DNA from 3 places in the Peribacillus sp. NJ4 genome. Region 3 is predicted to be linked to each of the others. Evidence: riboswitches for the same ligand, from Rfam matches in the RefSeq annotation. Region 3 holds a riboswitch; each other region holds the start of a gene.
The links. A riboswitch is a leader RNA that binds a small molecule or an ion and turns the genes downstream of it on or off. The one in region 3 is predicted to bind glycine.

Region 1 (7,368 bases), 720 kb from region 3:
TTAATTTCAATCTACCTACATCTATAGAGTTCGGGAACGGAAAAGTTAAAAATATTGGGAAAAGGGCAAAAGAGCTAGGTGGAAAAAAGGCTCTTCTTATTACTGATAAGGGACTGGCGCAAACTGGGATTTTACAAAAGGTTACAAATTCGTTAGATCAAGAAGGGGTCAATTATATTGTCTTTGATAATATCACTCCTAATCCGAAAGATGTAGACTGCCAAAGAGCCTATCAACAATTTAAAGACGAGAAAATAGATCTATTGATTGGTCTTGGGGGCGGCAGTTCAATGGATTCAGCAAAAGCAATCGGTACACTTTTAACACATGGAGGAGAACTTAAAAATCGTTACGGTGTAAATTTACTAGAGCGAGAAATAACTCCACTCATATGTATCCCCACAACTTCAGGTACTGGTAGTGAGGTTACAACAGGCTCTGTTATTACAGATACAGTTACAAAACAAAAAGAGGCTATACTTGATATTAAATTGGCTCCAAAATTGGCAATTTTGGATCCTGAATTAACTCTAACTCTTCCGAAATCTATAACTGCTGCTACAGGAATGGATGCACTTACACATGCTATAGAAGCTTATACTTGCAATGTTGCCGAACCAATTTCAGATGCTCTCAGCCTTTATGCAATTGAATTAATTGCTAAGTATCTTCCTTTAGCTGTGGAAAATGGCAATAACTTAGAGGCACGGAAAAATATGCTCGTAGCCAGTTTAATTGCAGGTATAGCATTTGATAACTCGGATCTTGGTGCCGTACATGCTATGGCTGAACCACTTGGAGGTCTTTATGATACTCCGCATGGAGTTGCAAATTCCATATTTCTTCCACATGTGTTTGAGTTTAATATTCCATCAAACCCCGAGAAGCATGCCATTGTAGCTACAAAGCTTGGAGCATATAGAGGAGGTAAAACAATTGAAGAAACGGCCCATGAAGGTGTTGTATTGTTAAAAGAGCTTGCAAGAAAAATTGGCATTCCTAACTTTCGAGATCTGAGTAATGTCAGACCTGAAGATTTCCCTTTCCTAGCTGAAGGGGCAGCGGTTCATTTGTGTACACAGACTAATTCACGGGAATTGACACGCGCAGATTATCTGGAATTATTTAAAAACACTTATGAAGTGAAAAACACAACATTAATTTAAGATTGATAATCATGTAAACGGTACCTGGAAATATAGGAGCTAATTTCAAAATCTTCAATTATAGAGGAAAGATCTAAATTGACTCAATACTAAATGAATGTGGAACAAAATTTTTTGAATTGGTGGCCAGCTTGATAGGAGTTTTAATTCGGTGGCCACCATGGTTTACAGAAAGCATGCGTATGACCAAACCTGTTACAGATCATTATTAGCTATTTATGGATATGAGATTGCTAAAGGGAAGAATAACGAACTGGAGGTTTTCCAAATTGCATAAGTTGAAAATGTTTATTAACGGTGAATGGATGGATTCTTTAAGTAAACAAAAGAGTAATGTTGTAAACCCTGCAAACGGCAAGATCATTGCAGAGGCACCCAGCGGAAATGCAGAAGATGCAAAGATGGCCATTGATGCAGCACGACTAGCATTTGATTCTGGGATTTGGTCGGACTTACCGGCTTCTGAGCGGGCTGCCTACTTATTTAAAATAGCGGAAAAGATTGAAGAAAACGCCTCGGAGCTTAGCCAACTTGAAACAGCAAATACCGGAAAACCTCTTAAAGAGTCAGAGTTTGACATTGCTGACGCAGCAGATTGTTTTCGCTACTATGGCGGTTTAGTCACAAAACCGGATGGCCAAACATATCCCGTTTCCGCTCCAGTACAGGCCATGGTTGTTCGAGAGCCGGTAGGGGTATGCGGACTGATAGCTCCGTGGAATTTTCCTTTGCTGACGGGAGCTTGGAAAATCGCCCCTGCCCTTGCAGCAGGAAATACGATTGTATTTAAACCAGCAGGGGTAACTCCGGTTACCACTACCAAATTATTTGAGATTATCAAAGAAGTTGGCATACCAGATGGTGTTGCCAATCTAGTGATGGGCGGTGGAGGAACCGTAGGAAATGAAATAACGGAAAGCGATAAAGTCGATATGGTTTCATTCACTGGGAGCACATCAACGGGCAGAAGCATCATGAAAACAGCAGCTGGAAATATTAAAAACATTGCACTCGAATTAGGCGGCAAGTCACCTAACATCGTTTTCGCCGACGCAGACTTTGAGACAGCAGTCGATTATGCTTTATATGGGATTTTTGTAAACGCCGGTCAAGTTTGTAATGCAGGATCGCGTTTGCTGCTTGAAGAGAGCATTCACGACGAGTTTATCAATAGACTGATAGAGAAAGCAAAAAAGATCCGAGTCGGTCCTGGTGATAAACCCTCTACAGAAATGGGCGCACTTGTTAGTGAAGAACATATGAATGAGGTACTTAAATATATTCAACTTGGCATAGAAGAAGGGGCGAAATTAGCCTGTGGCGGCAAGCGTATCACAAGCGATGGGCTGGAAAATGGTTATTTTGTTGAGCCGACGATATTTGTCGATACCAAACCTGACATGAGAATTGTTCAGGAAGAAATATTCGGGCCAGTCCTTACCGTTCAAAAGTTTAAGGACGAAGCGGAAGCCATCCAGCTTGCCAATGATACGCCATATGGCCTCGCAGCTGGTGTATTTTCACAAGATGGTGCTAAGGCTTTAAGAGTGATTAAGAAAATAAGAGCCGGAATTACATGGATTAATGCCTATAATCTAGCCTACAATGAAGCGCCGTGGGGAGGCTATAAGCAGAGCGGAATTGGCCGTGGATTAGGAACTTTTGGTTTAGATGAGTTCAGTGAGGTAAAACAAATCAACATTAATCTAGAAGTGGAGCCAACCAAGTGGTTTGATCATTAAAAATTGAGAAGTAGAGATAAATGAGTAAAAGAGAGTGAGTATGCACACCTCGAAAAAATGTATGACTAATAATAGAGGAAGCATTTTTTTGAAATTCGCAAATATTTTAATTTCAAATATTATTTCTGAAGATGGGCTGGAACAGATTCCTAAGTGTTTATTTTACGAGTAAAAAGCCAGTTCATCAAGATTTGTCTTATTTAAAACCTAAATAAGACAAGAATAATATTTTACTGATATGAATTTATATTCCCTGTGCTCCTTTCTCTGTGGCGTTTACTAAGGAGTTTCGAGTAATCAGAAAATATGTTGGTTCCTGGTAGTCATTATTGATAACACTATTCAGTTTTACCTAGTTTTATAGGATGGCATGAAGCTTGCATCTATATTATTTTCGAAGAACGTAATACAAGTGGGAGGAAAAGTTCATGTCGAATAATAAAAAACAACATCTTAATTTACCTTTTACCGGAATCTGTACTTTCGGGAAATATCCCGTATGTCCTGATTTAGACCAGTTAGACGCAGATGTTGCTGTCATTGGAGTTCCAAATGATATGGGAACACAATGGAAGTCAGGCGCAAGAATGGGTCCAAGGGGAATTCGTGAAGGCTCTACATTATATAGTTTCGGGTTAGATGGTGCCTATGATATTGAAAATGATATCATGTATCTTGGCCCGAAATGGAAAGTCGTTGATTGCGGCGATGTGGACATGGTACATGGGGATATGATGCAATCCCATGATAATACGGAAGAAGCCATTCGAAAAATAGTTTCAAAAGGTGCAATGCCGGTTGTATTAGGTGGAGATCATTCCATTACAATTCCAGTAGGAAAGGGCTTGGGTGAACTCGGGCCATTTCATGTGATCCAGATTGATGCGCATTTAGACTGGGCAGATCACCGTTCAGGAATGCGGGTTGGACATGGAAGCTGCATCCGCCGCTTATCGGAAATGAATCATGTTCAAAAGATTTTCCAATTGGGCATTCGTGGAATCAGCAGCAGTAAAAAAGCAGATGTCGTTGCTGCCAGAGAATACGGAAGTGTCATCTTGTCTCCCCGCCAAATGAGAAAGATGGGATTTGAACAGGTTCTGGAACTTATTCCAGCAGGTGAAAAATATTATATTACCATGGACATTGATGGCCTCGACCCATCGATCGCCCCTGCGACAGGCACACCTTCTCCTGGAGGTCTGCTTTATGAAGAAGTCAATGAATTACTCCATGGAATTGCAAAAAGAGGAGAAGTAATCGGTTTTGATATGGTAGAAGTAGCTACTCCTTACGACCATGCTGGAATAACTGGACAAGTAGCAGCGCGTCTCTCATTAGACTTGCTTAGTTATGTTTTGAAAGAAAAAGAGAAAAACCAGGCTATAATCAGCGATCATCAAGAGCAGAACTTCATAAAGAAGCATTAGTCTATTAAATTTGAAAGCGTTTGCTGATATAAAATGACTTTCCACCGTTTTTCTTTTCTTAGTTTCCTGAATATGTATAAATAAAGAGGAGATTCCATAAAAAACAATTATAGAATTAATTCTCAATAGTAAACATATAGAGTGTTCAAATATATATAGCGGATGACGATTGTGGGAGAGTGCAATATAGACAGCCACCGAAGGAGCAAGTTCCAAAAAAACCCTTGGAACAAATCTCTCAGGTTCTGTTTAGATAACTGCTGCCACTCCATATCACGTCCCTGTTTTTGCACGCAAAAAAGGACAGAAAAGGGTAATGGCAACATTCCCTTCTCTGTCCTTTTACCTGAGAGTTTAACTCTATACTGAAAAGAGTCTTCCCCTTTGGTGGCGTTTTATACACGCGCTCTCCAGAGTTGCGTCCCATTGTGGTTCTTTTATTTTTGAAGCAATTGAAAACGAACGGAAACGGCAACATCAAACACTAGAGTTGATTTCATCAGAATACTTCGTCAGCCAAGAGTATTAGAAGCTATGGGCATAAATATGCAGAGGGTTATCCAGGAAAACGTTATTATGGCGGATGTGAATTTGTCGATGTGGTAGAACAAGCAGCAATCGATCGCTTAACAAAGCTGTTTGGAGCTAAATATGCAAATGTTCAGCCTCACTCAGGTGCACAAGCAAATTTCGCGGTTTTTTCTCACTGCTTCAACCTGGTGATAAAGTGATGGGAATGAACCTTTCACATGGCGGCCACTTAACTCATGGAAGTCCAGTCAGTGTTTCAGGAAAATGGTTTGAAGTTGTTTCTTATGGAGTTAGAGAAGATACCCAATTGATTGATTATGATGAGTTGGAAGCAATAGCAAAGAAAGAAAAACCTAAATTGATTATTGCAGGGATAAGTACCTACCTAAGAACGATTAATTTTGCTCGATTTAGAGAAATAGCCGATCGAGTTGGAGCAAAACTTATGGTGGATATGGCTCATATAGCCGGGCTGGTGGCGGCTGTTCTTCACCCATCCCCAATCCCATATGCAGATGTTGTGACAAGTACCACTCAAACATTAAGAGGACAGCGGGGGGCATCATTTTAACGAACGATGAAGTAATTATCAAAGCGATTAATAAATCCGTATTCCCAGGAATTCAAGGCGGTCCACTTATGCATATCATTGCAGCAAAAGCAGTTGCTGAATGCTTGGGAATAGAATTAGAGAGTCTTTTTGATATATGCATAATCACATTGATTGTTTTTGTTTTTTTAAAAAGAAAAGGGTGGATAAATTAAAGGGGTATTGAAAAGGTAGTGTAGTTGAAGAAGACATATAAAGTAGACTTAACCCGCTCAAGTAGACAGCATCTACTCATTTATAATGTTAATCGTCAGTATCATTAGAACAATTATACAAATTAACAGGGGCGAAGTAATGAACACAAAATTACTATCAGAAATAGAAACTAAGATTAATTATTTGAAAGGCCGTTTGATTGTCATCGGAATGTTAAAAGGACTTTCTCATTCCGATACGATTAAAACTAGTCAAGAGTTAGATGAATGGTTGTATAAATATCAAATAATTAAATTCAACTGATCCATTATTCTGCGAAATCTTTCCCTACACTCTTTCCGTCACAGTTTTTGTGTCAAATACCAAATAAATATCTCTCTTATTTCATTGTCCCCGTTGAATAACAGGGATTTTTTTAATTGAATTAGAATGTATGAATATACTAACTGTGTTCTTTTAAAATGGTTACTTAACGATTATTTATTTTATTTCAAACCGGCTATTCACCGATATTGCTGGCTATACAGATCAAATTTTTGGATTAACTCACCTATTGGGCTTTAGCTGCACCAAGAATCAGAGATTTGTCAGATTCAAAGCTTTTTTCATAAGAGAAAGCAAGCGGGTATTCAAATTAAGGGTCCATTTTACGTGGCCAAATAACTATAAAAATTATTAAAGAAAATTATGAGGTGTTTTACGATTAGCTCATTCTATAAAAGAAGGTACTATCTCAGCATCACTTATTAAGGGGGAAATAGACTCTAACTCTAGGCAAAACAGTTTGGCTGCAGCTTTACGTGAAATGGGTTGAATCGAAAAGACTATTTTTATTCTTAATTACCTTACTAGTGAACTTTTAAGAAAAAAGATTCAAAAAGGCTTAAACAAAGGAGAAGCCATGGAGTCACAAAAACTATTCTCTTTGGGAAACAAGGGGACGGAACGAAACACCTTCAATCATTGATAAAATACTTATTATTTTTAATCTATTGCATTATTAACAGTAATGGCATGATCAGAGCCAATATCCTAAAATATCTGCCATCCTAAACCTAAAGCTATAAAGAAGGAATCCCTGTCATAATTTTATGATTCCAGTAAAATTTACCTTCCAGAAAACTCCGCCCAAAACAATTATTATTTATAGCCACATTGATAATTCTATCTGTTTAATAAAATCTATGTAAAACTCTCTTGTATCAAGAGAGTTTTTTTGCATGAAAAGTTATTTAGCTAACCGGGAGCTTTGTTAACGACGAGCTAAAAAGAGAGGTAAAAGGGTGATATGTTTGAATAAAAGTTGTTCACATTTCTCTTTTATAGACTTGCATTTACTTGATCCTGTTTGCGGACTGTTGTTAATACTTATGAAGATAAAAGCTGATGAGTTGGAGAAATAAAGAGCTGATTTACAAAATCTTAATATTTGGTTTATGTGGAATTAATGTTTTCAGATTATGATTAAACCGTAACAAACAGTAATAAACATTAAAGATTCCACACTAAATGGAGGCACTTTTTATGAATCGCACATTCAAGAAGAATTGTTACAAGTCTATTCAAGCTGTGATGTTAGGAGTGAGTGTACTGGGATTAGCTGCTTGTGGAGCTACTAATGAGGAGGCTGCTCCAGTGGTTAAGGATCCAAGTTCGTTAACCCTGAAAGAAATTGAAACAAAGGCAAAAGAAGAGGGGACTATTAATAGTGTCGGTATGCCTGATTCATGGGC
Region 2 (7,368 bases), 870 kb from region 3:
CATTAATATTCCTTCGGATATGACGCGATATGCTTCAGTAACGGTAGTTGGCATTCCCGGATAGGATTCTGGAACGATTACGCTATAAGTCAATTCATGCTCGTGCAGCACCGCTCGTCCTCCTGTTGGTCTGCGAACAAAACCGAGGCCTTGCCTTTTGACCTCTTCCATATCGATTTCCGCTTCTGCCTTTTGAAAATAACCAATCGACAATGTCGCTGGATCCCAACCATAAAAGCGTATGATTGGCGGAATTTCCCCTTTGCTTTGCCAATTTAAAAGCGCTTCGTCCATCGCCATATTAAAAGCCGGTGAACAATTTCCAGAATCTATAAAACCCCATTTTTCTTTAGTCATCCTAAACCCTCGTTTCAATAGACTGTTTTTCAGTAATTACGTTATACCCCACAAAAAACTCACATGTAGTAGTTTAACAGACTTTAACACTCTAAAAAAGAAAGTGCTATCAAGTCGATAAAGAATTTGATGAAAATTCTTTTTGATTATTAAGTAAAGCAATTATATAATAAGTATTGTCTGTATTCGTTAAGGTAGAAGGGAGTTTTAATGTTTGGAATTATTATATACACTGCTCATCATCTTGGGAGTGGTTATTGCGTATTCACTTTTTAATTGGTACCGCCAGCGTAAAATCGTTAAAACATTAACACAGGACGAATTTATCGCTAACTACAGAAAAGTGCAGCTGATCGATGTTCGGGAACCGAATGATTTTGATAATGGTCATATCTTAGGCGCAAGAAACATCCCTATGACGCAAATGAAAACTCGCTTGGTCGAAATTAGGCCGGACAAGCCTGTATACTTGTACGCTCAAAGCGAAATCATCAGCGGAAGAGCTGCAGCCATGCTATACAAAAAGGGCTACAAGGAACTTTTTCACCTAAAAGGCGGTTTCAAAATGTGGACTGGGAAAATCAAAGCAAAGAAATAAGACCCATCTCCGCATGGGCTCTTTTTAATTAAAACGTCTACATGTTCAATGCGGGCTCAATGAAAATGAAAGTTAACTCATTGACTTTGATTAGTTCTTTACAAGATACATAAACATGAAAACCCCCGCCGTCCGGCAGGGGGTTTTTCATGTAAGCTTTCAGTCGGCTTGAAAACGCAGAACCGGTTTTCTTGCAGCAAGAGTTTCATCAAGCCGCTTTATAACGGTCGTATGCGGAGCTTCCTGAACGATTTCCGGAGTTTCCTCCGCTTCCTTGGCAATCTGGATCATTGCATCGATGAATGCATCCAGAGTTTCCTTGGACTCCGTTTCGGTCGGTTCTATCATCATTCCTTCTTCCACGTTCAACGGGAAGTAAATGGTTGGAGGATGATACCCGAAATCCAGCAATCTTTTGGCTATGTCGAGAGTCCTGACTCCCAATTTCTTTTGCCGACGTCCGCTTAATACGAATTCGTGCTTACAATGACGATTATATGGTAGGTCAAAAAATGGTTCCAACCTACGCATCATATAATTTGCATTGAGGACCGCATTCTCGGTGACGGCTTTAAGGCCATCAGGACCCATTGAACGAATGTACGTATAAGCCCTTACGTTTATCCCGAAATTCCCATAGTAGGGTTTTACCCTGCCAATGGATTGCGGGCGATCATAATCAAGAACGAATTGCTCATCTTGTTTGACCACAAGCGGTTTAGGCAAGTAAGGAATCAAATCCGACTTTACCCCTACAGGGCCAGAACCCGGACCGCCGCCGCCATGCGGGCCAGTGAATGTTTTATGGAGATTTAAGTGAACCACATCAAAGCCCATGTCACCCGGGCGTGCTTTTGAAAGTACTGCATTCAGATTGGCACCATCATAATAAAGCTTCCCACCGGCATCATGGACAAGTTGTGCCATTTCCAAAATGTTCTCTTCAAACAATCCCAACGTATTGGGGTTCGTCAGCATCAAAGCCGCCGTATCTGGTCCCACAACACGCTTTAAATCCTCAAGGTCGACTAACCCGTTTTCATCGGATTTCACTGTTATCGTTTCAAGTCCGGCCACAGTGGCAGAAGCTGGATTCGTACCGTGTGCAGAATCGGGTACGATCACTTTCGTCCGTTCTGTATCGCCATTAGCTTCGTGAAAAGCGCGAATCATCATCAACCCTGTCCATTCACCGTGTGCACCTGCTGCAGGCTGTAATGTCACTTGATCCATCCCTGTGATTTCCGTTAGATGTTCCTGCAAATCAAATAATAGTCCCAAGGCTCCCTGAACAGTACTCGGATCTTGATATGGATGGATATGGGCGAAACCGTTAAAGCGTGCCACATTTTCATTTATTTTCGGATTATATTTCATCGTGCATGAACCCAGCGGATAAAAACCCGAATCCACTCCATGATTCCGTTTGGAAAGTGCTGTATAGTGACGCATGATATCCAATTCGGACACCTCAGGAAGCTCAGCCTCTTCTTCACGGATGTAGTCGGCAGGAAGAATTTCTTCGAGCGGAGTAGTTGCAACATCCATTTCTGGCAGACTATACCCGATTCGACCGGATGTACTGATTTCAAAAATGAGTGATTGATCTTGATTATTCATGTTGATCCCCCAATTCCTGCGCAAGTGCATCAATTTCTTCTTTTGTTCTAAGTTCCGTTACCGCGACCAGCATATGGTCTTCCAGCTCAGGATAAACCTTTCCTAAATCAAAGCCGCCGATCATCCCTTTTTCAAATAGGTTTTTATTGATTTCTGAAAACGAAGCAGGCAGTTTAATGACAAATTCATTAAACGAAGGACCGTCGAACATTACTTTTATCCCTTTTGCCTCAATAGCTTTTTTCGCATAATGCGCTTTTTGAATATTTTGCACGGCCATTTCTTTGACCCCCTTTTTCCCAAGAGCGGTCATTGCAACAGAAGCTGCCAAGGCGTTCAACGCTTGATTGGAACAAATGTTGGATGTGGCCTTATCACGGCGAATGTGCTGCTCACGAGCTTGAAGCGTCAGCACAAAACCCCTTTTTCCATTTTCATCCACTGTTTGACCGACGAGTCTGCCCGGAACTTTCCGTACAAGTTTATTCGTAACGGCAAAATATCCACAATGAGGTCCACCGAATGCTGCTGGAATGCCGAATGGCTGAGCATCCCCCGTTACGATATCTGCACCGAGGGCACCAGGGGATGTCAAGGCTCCCAGTGCAAGCGGATTACTGGAAACGATAAACATGGACTTGACGCCATGAATGATTTCTTCCATTTCTTTCAATGGCTCGATACGGCCAAAAAAGTTCGGATATTGCACAATCACTCCTGCAATATCATCTTTCACCAACTCCCTTAAGGCGGCCATATCCGTCACACCGTCTTTATAAGGAATTTCGATCACTTCCACGCGTTGTCCTTTCGCATAGGTCTTAACAACTTCTCTTGATTCAGGATGAACCGTCCCTGAAATGAGAATCTTCTTGCGTCGTGTCTGACCTGAAGCAAGCATGGCTGCTTCAGCTAGCGCTGTCCCGCCGTCATACATGGAGGAGTTAGCCACATCCATACCCGTCAATTCACAAATCATCGTTTGATATTCAAAGATGGCCTGAAGCTCGCCCTGTGAAATTTCAGGCTGATAGGGTGTATAAGCCGTATAAAACTCAGAACGGGAAAGAACATGATCGACGATGACCGGTGCATAATGGTCATAGACACCCGCACCAAGGAAGGAAGCATAGTTTTTAAGATCCGCATTCTTGGCAGCAAGCTTTGATAATTCTTTCATTAAGGCAGGTTCCGATTTAGCGGGCTTGATATCGTATTCGCCTTGAAAACGAACACTTTCAGGGATATCATTGAAAAGTTCTTCAACAGTAGGTACACCTATCACTTCAAGCATTTCTTGTTTATCTTGCTCTGTCATGGGTAAATAACGATGTTTCATCTAATGACCATTCCCCTCTATTTACGTGGTTTTTTATAAAAAGGTGTTTGTATGATAACGGCTTTCAAACGTTTGGATCGAATTTCCACTTCGACTTCCGCATCCAGCACCGAAAATTCCTTATCGATAAGTGCCAACCCTACGTTCTTCTTCAACGTTGGTGATTGGGTACCAGTCGTGACCTCGCCAATGACTTTGTCCCCGCTGTAGACCTTATACCCATGACGTGGAATGCCACGGTCAATCATTTCAATTCCCACAAGCTTGCGGGGAGCCCCTTTCTCCTTTTGTTCAGAAAGAACGGCTTTCCCGAAAAAATCTGCTTCCTTATCCACTTTTACCGCAAAACCGATCCCGGCCTCTATTGGGGTGATGTCCGCTGAAAGTTCCTGCCCATACAGCGGAAGTTTCGCTTCAAAACGCAGGGTATCACGAGCACCTAAACCAATCGGCTGAATCCCTTCTTCCTTTCCGGCATCCAGAATCGCCTTCCAAAGGGCAGGACCGTTTTCACTGTCGCTATATATCTCAAAACCATCTTCACCAGTATATCCGGTACGGGATACCATCGTGGAGATACCATTTATCATGACATTTTCCTTGAACTTGAAAAATCCAATTTCACTTAAGGCAGTATTTTCTGATAGTTTTTGTAATATCTTCTCTGCAGATGGCCCTTGAAGTGCTAGCTGTGTATAGTGACTCGATACATTCGTGATTTGGACATCTTCCGGTAGATTAGCTTGCAGCCAATCGAAATCTTTATCTGTATTCGCTGCGTTGACCACGAGCAGATAGTCGTCTTCAGCCCTCTTATAAACGATGAGATCATCAACAGTCCCGCCGTTTTCATAGCACATAGCCGTATATTGGGCACCGCCCTGTTGTAGCTTTGATATATCATTAGTCATCATCTTCTGTAAAAAGGAAAGGCTCCCAGGACCCTTAACATCAACTTCCCCCATGTGGGAAACATCGAATAACCCCGCTTTTGTACGTACGGCTTCATGTTCGTCCTTTATACCCGAAAATTGGACAGGAAGTTCCCAACCGCCAAAATCGATCGTTTTACCGCCGCATTCACGATAAACTTCAAATAGTGGTGTTCTTTTTAAATTGGTCAAAAAATGACCCCCCTCAGATTTTTTAATTTAAATGGCTTCATTATCAAAGCTTCTTGTCATTACGCATCAGATATCCTGATTCATGATGTGAAAAAAGCACAAAAAAGGACAGAGAAAGCCCGTTTGAGCTTTTTCTCTGTCCTGAAACCTGAAAGTTTACCTATATAATAGGTTTTCCCCTTTGGTGGCCGTCCCAAAATGGGCGGCGCTCTCCAGAGTTGCGTCCAATAAGAGTTCTTTTGCCTGAGAGATTCACTGCTAAGTTTGCTCCTTCGGCGCTACATCCGTAGTCTCTCCCCTTATCTTCACCCGCATATAAATGGTCTACCAATGAAAGTAAGCGAATAAGCCCTAAGCATTAGTAAAACCTTTGAGCATCATGGAATGCATTCTCTGCCAACTCTCCTAAAACTTCAGGAACCATTTGAATGATCTCCTTCAGTATCTTGGATAAAATAGGAGCCTGTAGCGCATACTAAGAAAACGCGAACTGCAAAACCGAAATACAAAGATTCTTTACAGCGTTTGGAAATTGGAATTTTCTAAATATACTTATATCCTACCCTAAGAAACTTATCTCTGCAATATCTTTTGAGGAGAAATATTTTTCTTACTTCACATATGAAATGTTCGGGTTTTGACCTTTTATTAAGGAAATTATGATTTAAGAGGGAGTTATTTCTATGAAAATCAATATATCCTTCAATTCTGAATGGAATGACGAGTTTCTGCAAAAGATGGAAAATGATGGTCCATGGGGAAATTGGGAGCTTTATAAGTTGGCGGTTCAAATGGAGGAAAATCTCATCATCCCTGATTTTGAGGGATTACAGGCGCCCAAGCACCTTCCGCAGTTAACCCCGCTCCCCCACCAATTGGAAGCAGCAAAGCAAGTGGTGGAAAAGATGAATGGAAAGGCCATTTTAGCTGATGAGGTAGGGCTCGGAAAAACAATTGAAGCCGGCTTGATCCTAAAAGAATATATGATTAGAGGCCTTGTAAAAAAAGTATTGATCCTTGTACCGGCCTCACTTGTCACACAATGGGCTTTTGAATTGAATACCAAGTTTCATATTCCGGCAGTCGTTCAGAGAAAAAGTTATGTTTGGGACTCCTGTGATGTGGTCATTTCATCCATTGATACAGCGAAACGCGATCCACATCGTGAAATCATTTTCAATCAGGAATATGACTTCATCATTATTGACGAAGCTCATAAACTTAAAAATAATAAGACGAAGAACTATGAATTCGTCCAAAATCTGAAAAAGAAATTTTGTTTACTCCTGACAGCTACTCCCATTCAAAATAAAGTCGAGGAAATTTTCCACCTCGTTTCGTTATTGAAACCAGGCCACTTGGGAAATGCCTCACTCTTTTCGGAAAAATATAAAGGGAAAGGCCGGAACATAATTGAAGATGAACACCTAAAGGAACTGGTCAACACTGTTATGATACGAAACCGGCGGGCCGATACTGGTATTGAATGGACAAAAAGGCATGTGGAAACCATCACCATTGAATTTTCTCCAACCGAGCAGGCATTGTACGATGCCGTTTCCAAATTCAAGCCTATTTCGGATGGAACAAAAGGAAGCGCTTTTTCAGCTCTCACTCTCCAAAGGGAAGCCTGCAGCAGCAGGGAGGCAGTCTTTTATACTTTAAAAAATATGAAAGCAAAATACGACCAGCCTTCCCCTGACTTTTTGGCAAAGCTTGATGATTTATTTTCTAAAGTGAACGAAACGGTTCAGAACTCCAAAGCTGAAAAAGCTTTGGAACTGATCAAGAAAATTGATGACAAAGTGATTATCTTTACCGAATACCGAGCGACCCAGCTTTATCTGCAATGGTACCTGCAACAGAATGGGATTTCTTCAGTCCCTTTCCGAGGCGGATTTAAGCGTGGAAAGAAAGACTGGATGCGCGAATTATTCCAAAAGAAAATACAGGTATTAATCGCAACCGAAGCCGGCGGGGAAGGGATAAACCTTCAGTTTTGCCATCACTTGATTAATTTTGACCTGCCATGGAACCCCATGAGACTCGAGCAAAGAATTGGGCGGATTCACCGGCTTGGTCAGGAAGAAGATGTCATGATTTATAACTTTGCCACGAAAAATACAGTTGAAGAACATATTCTGAAGTTACTATACGAAAAAATTAATTTATTTGAAAAAGTAATTGGTGAACTGGATGATATTCTAACCAAACTGGAAATTAACAACATTGAAGAATACTTAATTGATGTAGTCGGCGAGTCCAAAACAGAGGGCGAAATGAAAATCAAGATGGATAATTTTTCATCGTTAATTCAATTCGCTCAATCC
Region 3 (7,368 bases):
TCCATCTACCTGAGAGATTTGTTCCAAGGGTCTTTTTGGAACTTGCTCCTTCGGTGGCTTGTCGCTTTGCACTCTCCCACAACTGTCATCCGCTTATTCAATTTGGTACATTTAGAATAGTTGTTGAGAATAATTATGTCAAGGCTTTTTTGAAAGCGCTAACACCACTATTCTAAAATAATTTTTTCGAATTATAATATGATTATCCAGATATCTTTGGCTTTTTATAATGGGCAGATTTTTTACTCACCGGGTTAGGAAAATATGGAGCGGCAACTATCTGGACAAACACCGCAAATTGAATCAAAGGGTTTCTTGCCCCTTAATTCCCCGCTACCTCTCTCTGATTCGCCTGTTCCACCTTCGTTTGGCGAATCTTATAAATCGTAATCAGCATAATGAACCAAACAGGAGTAACGAATAAGGCAACACGAGTGTCGCTCGCAAGTGCAAGAACAACAAGGACGAACGCTAGGAAAGCAAGGATCAAGTAATTGGAAATTGGATAAAATGGTAATTTAAATTTGTTCTTTTTCACTAGATCAGGTCTTGTTTTACGGTATTTCAAATGACTGATGACTGTAATTCCCCAAATAAAGATGAAACATACTGTAGAAATACTTGTAATCAAGGTAAATACTCCTTCAGGCATTAAATAGTTCAAAACAACGGAAATTAAAATGACGACAGTTGAAAAGAACAATGCATTGGAAGGTACTTTACGGTCATTAAGTTTTGCAAACGGTACAGGTGCATTTTTATCTTTGGCAAGTGAGTATACCATCCGGCTTGTACTGAAGATTGCGCTGTTACATGCCGAAGCAGCCGATGTTAGGACGACAAAATTAACGATACCAGCAGCTCCAGCAATACCTACAGCCACAAATACTTGGACGAATGGGCTTTCCGTTGGGATGATTGCGTTCCACGGATAAACACTCATAATGACAATAAGTGCGCCAATATAGAAAATTATAATCCGAATAGGAATATTATTTATGGCTTTGGGGATAACTTTTTCTGGATTTTCTGTTTCACCTGCTGTAAGTCCTACAAGTTCAATGCCCACAAACGCAAACACTACCATCTGGAATGAGAGGACAAAACCATTTATTCCATTTGGGAACATACCTTCGTGACTCCATAGATTCGTGAAACTTGCTGCGCCTGAATCAGTGGAAAAGCCTTTAATAATCATGAAAATACCGATAACAATTAATGCTAGAATAGCGATGACCTTTATTAATGCGAACCAGAATTCCATTTCGCCAAAAAGTTTAACGGTTGCAAGATTCATAAATAGCAGAATGACTAGGGCAATCAATCCTGGCATCCACTGAGGTACGGAGGGAAACCAATACTGAGTATAAAGACCAACTGCCGTTAAGTCGGCCATTGCGATTGAGATCCAGCAAAACCAGTAGGTCCAGCCGGTTACAAATGCTGCCATATTACCTAAATAGTCTCTTACAAAGTCAACAAAGGAATGATAGTTCAAATTAGATAAGAGTAGTTCTCCAAGTGCGCGCATGATTAAAAAGCAAATGATGCCTGTAATCATGTAAGCAAATAGAATTGATGGCCCAGCTAAATTAATAGATTTTCCTGCTCCAAGAAATAATCCCGTTCCGATTGCCCCACCAATAGCTATGAGTTGTACGTGCCTGTTTTTTAACCCTCTATCCAACTTTTGTTCCTGCATACGATCTCCCACTTTCTACTTTTATAGGCTACTTGGAATTTTTTCCTTATAAAGGGTCAGCCCTTCAATGAGTTTGAATTATTAGCGTACTGGGAGACTGACCTATCATTGTAAGCGCTTTCCTAGGTGGGTACTAGATATAGTTTTTTGAAATAAAGCTACCTACCTTTTTTGAAAATATAGCATTAATTGTACAAATCAAAGGATAGATCATTTATCTTCAGATCTCAATGCACACTTCCTCTCTTTTTATCTTTCCAAGTACAAAAAAGGACAGAGGAAAGATAGGTATTTTCCTACTTTCCTCTGTCCTTTTACCTGAGAGTTTAACTCCTTCGGTGGCCTATGGCTCTCTTCAGAGACGCGTCCAATTGTAGTCCTTTTACCTGAGAGATTAGTCCCTGCTTTTAGGATTTGCTCCTTCGGTGCTAAACATTGTTTAGACTCTCCCACAATCATCATCCGCTGATATAAAGTTGTTTTAATAGTTGTATATTATCGGGTTTTAATGGATATTTCAATGATTATCTGAAAAAACTCTATTTTCTGAAATTTAAGCATGGACTAATTTGAACTTTATGAACAGTATATTTTAGAAGTTATTAGCTATGAAAAATCAAGCTTATTAGCAGCTTTTCTATGTCGCAAAGAATCCCAAACAAGCTTATGTATAAGCAAAAATTTCGGCATTTTTCCGAAACAAAATTTAAAGCCAGGAGAGGACATAATAACTATAGTTTTAACATAATTGATGTATGGAAAAAGAGAAAATTCGAGACTCGCGAAAATCCTTGCAGCAGTAGAGATTGTCTAGGAGCTTCCTCCCTAAGTTCAGCAGTATTTTCAGAAGCCTTCTCTTCTTTAGCAACTTCCTCTTTGTCCCCACCACCTGCTATATTAGCAATGATGACAATTGCTAGAACCCATCCCCACCACTTCTTTGGCTTCTTTAGCTTGATTTTCTTTTCCTTAACCATTTTAACCTTATACCCCCTTTACAGTTTTTCAGACGGACTGTTGTAAACAGAAATAGAATAACATAATTTGGATCAATAAGGTTTATATTTATCATCACGTATTCATTTTCACAACGCTTGACGTGTTAACGAAACCATCTCCCATTACATTTTACCTGTGTCAAACCGGAACTCTAAGTTGGTTATCCTCTTCTTTTAAAACATATTCATATAGTATGATCAAATATATATACCTTATTATTTGCGTATATTCCTATTATAGATAGTAAGATATTTCACTAACAAATATTAACATCAAAAAAGGGAGGTGAATACTCAACTTAGCAAGTAAATAAACCATTCGAAAGAAGTATTGCTATAAAATAGAAAAAGCCATTGGAGCTCATCGCAACAATGACTGTTTCATATAATCGCTTTTCTAATATAAAAAAATGAATTGCATTAATCGTTAAATAGGAATAAAGAATGTCTTAAACAAGTTTTTTTAGTAAATCATACAATTTAAATAAATATACTCGTTCTAATTCCTTTGGTTCAACAGCGGTGTAATAAGGCTTATAAAAGAGAAAGTGCCATGTACTTAAATAAATGCTCCGTATACTTGTAAACAATGCTTCATAAAACCATAAAGCTTTTGAAAAATAATTTTCCTCATTCGCGGTAATTTCTTGATATTCAATTCTGATAAAAAGAGAATGTCCATTCAGAGCAACATCTGATTTAAAGTAAGGTGAACTTGTTGCAATCACTTCATCTGTTTCAACATCTGCTGTAATCGTTTCTACGAGTGATCATGTTTGGTTAGTACGGTTTCCAATATAGCTAAAATTTCTGGTGAATTTATCAATGTTTCGGCATCTTCGATATGATAGCTTTGAAACGAATCAATTTGTTCTTACGAATGGTTTTCACGGTAAACATGAGGTGTAACTCCGTACATTTCTTTAAAAAGACTCGTAAAGGACTTTATATTCGCAAAGTAAAAGAAAATGACACGAAAGAAAATTAAAGAAACAAGAAACATTACTTTTTGCTCCTTCTAAATAAAAGTAGAAATTATTCGGGCGCTTTATGTGCCCGTATAATCGCACAGTTCGCGTTAACTCTACAATAGGCCTTCGAGAACTAACCAATGGTTTGTAAACATTTTCCAATAAACATATTAAATATTTCATGCTATACTAAATCTTTTAAACTAGGCTAAATTTTGGAAGGCCGTTTTGCTTTTTAACTGTGCATAATCCATGTAAGAGTATAGTGGCATAGCAATGGAAGCTACTTTAAGAGCGGTTAGTAAACTATCAAGCTTATCTTAATTTTTTTAAGGCACCGCTCCATGCAATCGTTTGATCTAACATTGCATTGACATTACCAAGGTGTAAATCAGCTGGTTTAAATGTCTTGTAGTTTTCAAAGTCTGTAAATAGTGAAAATGTTGGATTTACTCGAACGTCCGCAACAAGTAATTCACCTAAGATGCCACGCAAATGTTCAGCTGCACGAGCTCCGCCTGTTGAACCATAGCTCACGATGCCCGCCGCCTTGTTGTTCCATTCATCGCGTGCGGAATCAAGCGCATTTTTTAATGCTCCTGTAATACTGTGATTGTATTCCTGTACGATAAAAACAAATCCATCTAAGCTGGAAAGTTTTTCTGCCCAAGCTGTTAACCCTGGTTCTTTACCAGTGCCTTCACCCAAAAAAGGCAATTTAAAGTCTGCAATATCTACGATTTCATAATTTGCATCTCCGCGTTTATCTGCTATTTCTTTTACCCAATTTCCTACTTGTGGACTTACGCGTCCTTGACGTGTGCTTCCTAAGATAATTCCAATGTTTAATTTCCCCAATGGTTTTTCCTCCTCGTTAATGTTTGTTTAAAATAAAGAAGTTATAATTTTAATTGATTTATATGTTTTCAATGACTTCCACTAATGTGTAGTACCCACCTTCTGCATCTTCAATGAGATGATTTATCTTGTTAAGGTGTTCAGTAAATTCACTTTTTTCTAACCAATTTTTATGATGATCAACACTTTCAAAGGTAGTTATCATAATAGCCTTATTTTTATCAACAGAACGATGCCAACGACTATTAATCCAACCAGGAACACCTTGAGATCCCCTCTTAAAATTGAGAAGTTCTTCAGACTGTATCGCAACTAATTCATCTAGTTTGCCAGGTTTAGCTGTAAATACATTAATCCATACTATTAATTTACTTGAATTCATATACATAATCTCCTGTAATTTAAATTTATTTTTCTCAATGCGTTATAAATCTGCTCTTTCTTTTTCATTATTGGGTGTCAGTACTAACTGTCATGATTATTTAGGAAAAACTAGGGAGTTAATGCCCTAGTGAATGTTTGCACACTTTCCATTATAAATGCCTCAAGGGACACGGTCGGATAGTTCTCATCGGCATCCAGGTTGTTCATAAAGGCACCAAAATTCATCATCATGAACGACCACGCTTGCAGCTCTGGGTCTGTGTGAATAAGTTTTCCTTTTTCATACATCGTGTTAAAATAGTTTGTCAAAATTTCCAGTAACTGCCGAGGATGCTTTTGTGTTCTTTCTCGAAATCCGGGTAAATTGCCTTCTTCCTTGATACTTATCATAATCATTTTCCGGTTACGATTCATGATTTCATGATATGTTCGACTTATCAGTAGTAAGTCTGAATGTAAATCCCAAACGATTTGCCTTTCATTAAAAAGTTTTGTCATTTCTTCGGCATAGTGATATCGGTCAAATGCCGTTTCTAAAAGATTTTGCTTACTTCCGAAGCGACGAAACAGTGTCTTTTCACTCAAACCTGCCGCACCAGCGATTTCCAGAGTAGTAACACCATTGTAGCCTTTCTCTGCTATTAGATCGATCGCAGCAAAAAGTAGCTTATCATCGTTACTTTGATTATGACTGTTACTCATACTCTCACCTCTACCCTTCAAACTGTCAGTGCTTACTGTCATTTTTATTTTATTCTATTCATCAGTTTTAAATTTGTCAACAAAACTTTCCATCATAAGGTAAGTTTGTCATTATACTGAGGAGATGCTTAAGAACCTGGATGAAGTAATTCATCTTGTTATGTACCCATTGGAGGTAAATGAGGAAGTGATCCCTCTTTATATTTTCCCGTTCCTTTCCTTATCGTAGAAAAATCAGGGTTATTAATTAAAAAATGTTTGAACGTGCAATATCTTGGTTTTGCCGGAAGAATTCTTTTAAGAAGAATAAAAGACGGAGCTTTTTTGCTCCGCCTGTTTGCTAGAATATTTTTTTCTCATTCAACTCAATGGCTAATTCTTTAAAGAACTGAAGCGATTCAGGATTTCCCATGGAGTCTGGATTCACGACTTTATCAAACTCGAAACCTAACAATACTTTACGTATCGGGACTTCCATTTTCTTTCCGTTCAAAGTTTTAGGTATTTGTTCAACGACATGGATTTGGTCAGGAATAAAGCGAGGGGACACATGTCCTCTGATTTGTTCCTTGATTTTTGCTGTCAATGCCGCATCCAGGCTATTACCGTGCTTAAGGACAACGAACAGGAGCAAGGAAGAACCGCGGCCAAGCACTTCCCTATCAATGACAAGGCTTTCCATAACCTCGTCGATCGCTTCGACGACCCGGTAGATATCGCTGGTTCCCATCCGTACACCAGAACGGTTGATGGTCGAGTCGGAACGACCATAAATGATACAACTGCCCTTGTCGTCGATTTTTATCCAATCACCATGTTTCCAAATCCCGGGATACGTATCGAAATAACTCTCGTAGTATCTTGTCCCGTCTTGATCATTCCAGAAATAAAGCGGCATGGACGGCATGGGTTTGGTAATGACCAATTCACCGACTTCATTAATCAATGTTCGGCCTTGTTCATCAAAGGCCTCTGCACGAACACCTAATGCCCTTCCTTGTATCTCCCCGATTCTTACAGGTAATGTAGGAACGCCACCTACAAATCCGGCACAAACATCGGTTCCGCCACTGGATGAACTAAGCCAGATATCCTTCTTGACATTCTCATACACCCATTTGTACCCGTCACCCGACAAAGGTGCTCCAGTGGAAAAAAGGGCCTTCAATTTCGATAAATCATATTTTTCCATTGGCTTGATTCCTAACTTCATGGAATTCGTAAGGAATGGTGCACTTGTTCCAAAGAAAGTCATGCCTGTATCTTCAGCCAATTGCCAAAGGGCATCCATATCCGGGAAAGAAGGACTGCCGTCATAAAGAACGATCGTCCCTTCATTAAGCAAACCACCCATTAGGAGATTCCACATCATCCACCCTGTCGTCGTAAACCAGAATACCGTATCCTCGGAAGTCATGCCTTGATGCATTCTTGTTGATTTAAAATGCTCCAATAATATTCCGCCATGTCCTTGTACAATCGGTTTTGGCATTCCTGTTGTACCTGATGAATAGAGAATCCAAAGCGGATGATCAAACGGAACACTTTCAAAAGATAATTCGGCTTTTTCTTTTACTAGATCATCCCATGGAATCGTATCTGCCAGATTCTCTTCCAAAACCTTCTTTTCTATGTAAGGAACCATTACAGTATGCTTGACAGTAACCAATTCCTGTTTAAGCTGTGAAACAACGGATGTTTTATCATATACTTTTCCATTGTACTGGTACCCATCAACCGCAAGTAATACAAC

Region 1: it holds a riboswitch for glycine, as region 3 does, so the genes downstream of both, glyA (serine hydroxymethyltransferase) here and QUF94_RS14040 (amino acid permease) in region 3, are expected to answer to the same signal.
Region 2: it holds a riboswitch for glycine, as region 3 does, so the genes downstream of both, gcvT (glycine cleavage system aminomethyltransferase GcvT) here and QUF94_RS14040 (amino acid permease) in region 3, are expected to answer to the same signal.

Annotation. Positions count from the first base shown of each region.
Region 1 is NZ_JAUCFQ010000001.1:3,540,490-3,547,857, reverse strand. Features, by position in the region: gene QUF94_RS17645 (iron-containing alcohol dehydrogenase) at 1-1,166, shown strand, start outside; gene QUF94_RS17640 (aldehyde dehydrogenase family protein) at 1,436-2,908, shown strand; gene speB (agmatinase) at 3,337-4,338, shown strand; glycine riboswitch at 4,501-4,608, shown strand; glycine riboswitch at 4,663-4,762, opposite strand; partial or broken gene glyA (serine hydroxymethyltransferase) at 4,778-5,538, shown strand; gene QUF94_RS17625 (aspartyl-phosphate phosphatase Spo0E family protein) at 5,774-5,938, shown strand; partial or broken gene QUF94_RS17620 (Tn3 family transposase) at 6,138-6,545, shown strand; gene QUF94_RS17615 (ABC transporter substrate-binding protein) at 7,160-7,368, shown strand, end outside.
Region 2 is NZ_JAUCFQ010000001.1:1,953,209-1,960,576, reverse strand. Features, by position in the region: gene QUF94_RS09845 (lipoate--protein ligase family protein) at 1-357, opposite strand, end outside; gene QUF94_RS09840 (rhodanese-like domain-containing protein) at 572-955, shown strand; gene gcvPB (aminomethyl-transferring glycine dehydrogenase subunit GcvPB) at 1,115-2,575, opposite strand; gene gcvPA (aminomethyl-transferring glycine dehydrogenase subunit GcvPA) at 2,568-3,914, opposite strand; gene gcvT (glycine cleavage system aminomethyltransferase GcvT) at 3,932-5,038, opposite strand; glycine riboswitch at 5,173-5,256, opposite strand; glycine riboswitch at 5,260-5,347, opposite strand; gene QUF94_RS09820 (DEAD/DEAH box helicase) at 5,722-7,368, shown strand, end outside.
Region 3 is NZ_JAUCFQ010000001.1:2,824,043-2,831,410, forward strand. Features, by position in the region: gene QUF94_RS14040 (amino acid permease) at 323-1,702, opposite strand; glycine riboswitch at 2,007-2,063, opposite strand; glycine riboswitch at 2,067-2,164, opposite strand; gene QUF94_RS14045 (hypothetical protein) at 2,434-2,679, opposite strand; gene QUF94_RS14050 (NADPH-dependent FMN reductase) at 3,987-4,529, opposite strand; gene QUF94_RS14055 (putative quinol monooxygenase) at 4,588-4,911, opposite strand; gene QUF94_RS14060 (TetR/AcrR family transcriptional regulator) at 5,022-5,615, opposite strand; gene QUF94_RS14065 (acetoacetate--CoA ligase) at 5,956-7,368, opposite strand, start outside.